2 linked regions of the Sporomusa termitida genome follow. The protein of the gene in region 2 interacts with the protein of the main gene of each other region in a pairwise test. Links are inferred from orthologs where the notes say so. Each region holds a gene or a part of one and is shown on either strand. Other genes may lie near its edges.

Region 1 (2,853 bases), 260 kb from region 2 along the record:
AGCGCTGGCCGTGGAAACTCATATTATATCGGCTCCCAAAGCTACCTTGGCGGAGCTTAGCCGCGTTCTGAGCAGGAGCGGCATTCAACTGAATGGAATTGTTGCCAGCGGCATTATAGCGGCCGAGGGTATGAATACTGAATTACCAGGACAGCCTACTAACTTTATATTTATCGATATTGGGGCAGGAGTTGCCGATATTTCGCTGTATGTGAAAGGACGCCTGCGTTCATCAGCCGCATTACCGCTGGGTGGTGACTATATAACCAGTGATTTAATGCAGGGGTTGAGCGTGAACCGGGCCCATGCCGAGGAAATTAAACGCTATTACTCGCGACTTTCTCCTGATTTACGAAATCAGGGGGTGGTTTTGGATTGCAACGACTACGGGACGGTTGATAAACATATTCCTTTTGATTTTTTATATGATATTATTGAAAGCAGGGTAGAAGAAATTGTTACTTTAGTGTATGGTTATCTTAAACCACTGCAGGCCGAATATTTAACAAAACCGGGACAAACTTTCGAAACTGTTTACTTAACTGGTGGTTGCGGAGCGATGCCTAGTATGGGGGCTTGTGTGGCCAAGTTTTTTCAATTACCTACCACTACGGTAACACCGGAAGGTTTGTCTGCTGAATACGTGCACCCTGCTAATACCGTATGTTATGGAATTCTAAAGCACGGTGCCAGAATTACGGAAAATGAGCCGGTTGGCGGGCATAGTGCCTGGAACACATTGGTTCATAAAGCTAAAAAATTATTGAAATTTGATCGATATTAAGGGAGGAAAACTTACTAATGCTGGAATTTGATATGGATTTAGATCAATTTGCTTCGATAAAAGTCATTGGCGTAGGCGGTGGCGGCAATAATGCGGTAAACCGTATGATTGGGGCCGGCCTGCAGGGCGTTGAATTTATTACTATTAATACCGATGCCCAGGCCTTACTTGGCTCCGAGGCTGCCTATCGTATTCAAATTGGTGAAAAGCTGACCAAAGGTCTCGGGGCTGGGGCTAATCCCGAGATTGGTGAGAAAGCGGCGCAGGAGAGCAGGGAAGATATCATAAAAGTGCTTAAGGGTGCCGACATGGTATTTATCACAGCCGGTATGGGCGGCGGTACCGGTACAGGTGCTGCGCCGGTGGTGGCTGAATGTGCCAGGGAAGTAGGCGCACTTACGGTTGGCGTTGTCACCAAGCCGTTTACTTTTGAAGGGCGTAAGCGTCAGTTGCAGGCAGAACGCGGGACTGCCAAGCTTAAGGAAAAGGTAGATACGCTGATTACTATTCCTAATGACCGCTTGTTGCAGGTAGTTGATAAACGGACTTCGATTTTGGATGCATTCAAAATCGTTGACGATGTATTGCGCCAGGGTGTGCAGGGTATATCTGATCTTATTGCTGTGCCGGCGCTGATAAATCTTGATTTTGCTGACGTAAAGACCATTATGAGCGACGCCGGTTCAGCCCTGATGGGCATCGGTTTTGGCACCGGTGATAATCGTTCGATTGCAGCCGTTGAAGCCGCTATCAGAAGCCCGCTGCTGGAAATGTCAATTGATGGTGCCAAGGGGGTATTACTGAACTTTACCGGCGGCCCCAATACTACGTTATTTGAGGTTAATGAAGCAGCCGATATTATTGCCAAGGCTGCTGATCCGGAAGCAACCATTATTTTTGGGGCAACTATTGATGAGCGTTTTGAGGATCAGGTGCGGGTAACCGTTATTGCTACTGGTTTTGATCCTAAACCGTTAATAAAAACAAACGAGGGCCGGCATGAAAGTCCGGTGATCGAGCCTTTTAAAGGTCGTGATTTAGATATCCCGGCTTGGATGCGCCGTTAATAATCTGTTTTTAATAATCAACCCCGGCTCCGCTGAGCCGGGGTTTCTGTCTGTTTTTAGTCATATTCTCTGGCAAAAAATTACATTATTTTAAAATAAACCTTGATATAATTGGCATAGTGATTTTAGCAGTGGCATATATTGCTATGTATCGGTTCTTATTATGGTATAAAATCCCACGCCAGGAAAGGAAGACCAGTGTACATCTATGCTGATATGGTATTATTAATAAATTTTACGATGAATAGTGTTATTTTAGTGTTAACAGCTTATGCGGCAGGTATTTCATTCAGTTGGAAACGAATATTACCGGCAGCTTTCCTGGGCGGAATATATTCCCTGGTCGGGATTTTTCCGCAGATGTTTATGTTGTATACAATCCCGGGAAAGTTGTTGGCTTCAGTGCTCATTATCCTACTGGCTTTTGGTCGCAGGTCCTTAAAGCTAACACTAACACTTATCGGCATTTTTTTTGTCATCTCTTTTATTTTAGGCGGCGCGGTATTGGGCTGGCTTTACTTTGCCCAAACCGGAGCGACGCCCGGGGCCGGTCAGCTGATTACATTGTCCTGGCGTCATTTGCTAATAGGCACTGTCATCGCTGTAACCCTGATTGGGCTTATCGTTAAGCAAATGCTTGGCAGAATGTATCGCCGGCAGACTTTTTATCAGGCAAAAATCGAGTATGACGGGCGTTCGGCTGAAATCACCGGGATGCTGGATACCGGTAATGGGCTTTTTTCGTTGCTGGGGCATAAACCTGTTGTTCTGTTAAACCGGCAGGCGTCACTTTCCCTGCTTAGCTTGCAGGCAGCGGCATATTTAAACAATAATACTCCGGAGACGTGGCTGACTAATCTTGATCAATGCTTGGATACCGCCTGGCTGTCCCGGGTGGAGGTTATTCCTTATCAGTCTGTCGGCAGCCGGAGTGTATTACTGGGATTCAGACCGGACCATATCACCGTAATGACCGAGTGTGGCCCGGCTCGGACCGCTAAT
Region 2 (2,953 bases):
GGCAACGGCTCGAACCTGCGGGGCTGTCGTCTGCCTGGCTAGATCTTTGGCAGCAATTTTTATTACGCGATATAAAAAATAATAGAGCAGTAAGACCAGACTATATTGCAGGGTGATTGCAACAATACTGAGCCAATGTATTTTACCAGGCAATTCAATTCACCTCGTATAAAATTACAGTATTGCCTACGCTGATTTTGTCGCCATTTTTTAATTGCTTGTGGGTAATACGGTGGCTGCTGACATAAGTGCCGTTTAGACTCTTGGCATCATGCAGAACATGGCAGCCGTCTTCGTAAACAATATATGCATGCAACCGTGATGTATTCATATCAGTCAGCGGCATTTCATTTGTATTCCGGCGGCCAATGTTGATTCTGGTGGCGGCACAGTCAACTTTAAGCCCGGCATCAAGTCCGTCAATTACTGTCAACAGTCCGTACAGTAGCTGGACTGGCGGATCATCCGGCAATGACGGATTGAGTTTGTCAAATATCCTGGTATCACTGTTCAGGCTTGCCGGCGGGGAGCTGTCTACTTCGCCGGGATCATCGGTAAAGCTTGATGTAATCCGTAAGGCCTGCTTCGTTAGGTTTTCATCAGCAAAAAGTTCAATCTGGGGGCTGCCGGACATGGTGTAGCCTTTACGCCGGCTTTCCTCAGTTAAATAGGTTGACAGTTCACCACATACAGAGGGAGCATAGGGAGCCAGCCGCTCATACTCTTCCCGGCTTACATAAATTGAGTAATTGTTAGGCACATATACATGAGAAACACCCACAGTACGCTCATCTTCCAGCATCCGCCCCAGGTGTCTGGCGATCTCTACCGGCTGTAAACCACTGGTAAACTGCCTGTTAAAGAAATCTTCGATATATTTCTCAAAAAAGCTTTCCATATTGCGGACAAACTTCAAGTTGTAACACTCCCGCTGCTCTCATAATTTCACAGTCTCATTATACGCGATATCGCCAGTCTAGTCAAAATTAACCATTCTTTCGCAGGATTTTATGGCGAAGCTGGCCGCAGGCAGCATCGATATCGGTTCCCATCTCCCGCCGGAGCGTGACATTAAGCTGGTGGTTTTTTAAGAACTGCTCAAACCTGCCAATATCGGCAGGTGACGGACGGTAGAAGCCGCGTTCAGGGACCGGGTTGACAGGGATTAAATTAACGTTGGCTTGGCGCCCTTTGAGCAGCGCCGCCAGTTCGCGGGCATGTTCCGGCTGATCGTTAATACCGGCAATCAGGCTATATTCGTAGGTAACACGTCTGCCGGTAATGTCGGCATAGCGGCTTCCTGCTGCCAGCACCTGTTCAAGGGGGTAGTGTTTATTAACAGGCATAAGCCTGGTTCTGAGCTCATTGCTGGCGGCGTGCAAGGAGATAGACAGCGTAATGGGAATCCCTTCCGCCGCTAATTTGTCGATGGCGGGTACAATCCCGGCCGTAGACAGCGTTATGCTGCGATAACTTAAGTTAAGGCAATACGGTGCATGGATGAGGCGGATGAACCGCAGGACATTGTCGTAATTGGCCAAAGGCTCGCCTGACCCCATAAGCACAATCGAATCGACCTTATGCCCTGCCGGTTGCAATAATTGTTCAATATATAATACCTGGGCCAGGATCTCGCCGCCAGTAAGGTTTCTGGCCAGACCTCCCAGGGTTGAGGCACAGAAAGAACAGCCCATGGCACAGCCTACCTGGGTGGAAATGCAGACACTATTGCCGTAGTGCTGACGCAGGAGCACAGTTTCCACTGCCATACCATCCGTAAATGCCAGTAAAAACTTGCTGGTTTTACCGTCGCCGGCATGCTGGGCTGCCTGCTCATTAAGCTGCATAATGGTGAAGTTGTCCGCAAGCTTGGCGCGTTGGTCTTTGGCAAGATTGGTCATTGCCGCAAACTCACGTACACCGTGTTTATAAATCCACTCAACGATTTGTTGGCCCCGGTACTTCTCCAGGCCCAGTGGTTTTATCACCGCCGCCGTTTCAGCGGCCGTGAGGCCAAATAATTCAGTTTTTGCCGGAGCTGTCATAATTGATACCGCCTTAATTCTGCCGTCTCATACGGGCTATAAAAAAACCGTCCACACCGTCGGTGTGCGGCCAAAGCTGCAACATGGTGGCAGGTCGTTTTTTCCCTGGCAGGTATTGACCTGTTGTTTCCAGGCTGAACTGAGGCTGAACCTGGAGAAAGGCCTGAACAATATCCTGGTTTTCTTCCGGCTCGGTCGTGCAGGTGCTATAGACCAATACACCACCTGGTTTTACACACCGGGCGGCACTGGCGAGAATTGCGGACTGCAACCTGGGCAGATCCTGTAAAATATCTTCTGTTTTGCGCCAGCGGGAATCAGGTTTGCGCCTTAAGACCCCCAGGCCGGAGCACGGGGCATCGACAAGGACCCTGTCAGCCTTAAGCGGATACATACTGTCTAAATTGACAGCGTCGAGTGCCCTTGTTTCAATATTGGTTAAGCCCAGACGGCTGGCGTTTTCCCGTGTCAAAGCCAGCTTGTGTTCATAAATATCAGTAGATAAAACCTTACCGGTGTTATTCATCAGGGCGGCAATATGAGTGGTTTTACCACCGGGAGCCCCGCAGGCATCAATGATAAATTCACCCGGCTGAGGATCGAGAATATGGGCCACCACCATGGAGCTTTCATCCTGTACCTGGAAAAGCCCTGCCCGCAATGAGGCCAGGGTGTTCAGGCCCGGATGCCCATAGCATATAATACCTTCCGGGGCCCAGTCTGAAAGCTCGCAGGTTACCCCCTCGTCTGTTAACCGCTGCAGGAGCTCAGGGCGGCTGGTCTTAACTGTATTAGTGCGGATTGACAGGGGCGGTGTGGTATTATTAAGTTGGCATAACTCCTGACAGGCGGCGGCACCCAGACGCGCAACCCAGCGTGTAATCAGCCATTCAGGGTGAAAATATTTT

What was found. The genes of interacting proteins can lie anywhere in the genome.
Region 1: the proteins of rlmN (region 2) and ftsZ interact in binary tests that used the Escherichia coli proteins (3 or more experiments, as listed by UniProt). The link is inferred for Sporomusa termitida from one-to-one orthologs.

What each region holds. Positions count from the first base shown.
Region 1 is NZ_CP036259.1:1,876,396-1,879,248, forward strand. What follows is about bases 1-2,826. They hold ftsZ (cell division protein FtsZ), read left to right. Parts: upstream 1-801; coding sequence 802-1,851; downstream 1,852-2,826. Other genes in these bases: ftsA (cell division protein FtsA), read left to right, coding at 1-784; SPTER_RS08490 (sigma-E processing peptidase SpoIIGA), read left to right, coding at 2,092-2,826. Also shown: more of SPTER_RS08490, read left to right, coding at 2,827-2,853. UniProt on the Escherichia coli protein: Essential cell division protein that forms a contractile ring structure (Z ring) at the future cell division site. The regulation of the ring assembly controls the timing and the location of cell division.
Region 2 is NZ_CP036259.1:2,138,982-2,141,934, forward strand. What follows is about bases 17-2,942. They hold rlmN (dual-specificity RNA methyltransferase RlmN), read right to left. Parts: upstream 2,046-2,942; coding sequence 987-2,045; downstream 17-986. Other genes in these bases: SPTER_RS25630 (FHA domain-containing protein), read right to left, coding at 17-153; SPTER_RS09865 (FHA domain-containing protein), read right to left, coding at 155-916; rsmB (16S rRNA (cytosine(967)-C(5))-methyltransferase RsmB), read right to left, coding at 2,059-2,942. Also shown: more of SPTER_RS25630, read right to left, coding at 1-16; more of rsmB, read right to left, coding at 2,943-2,953.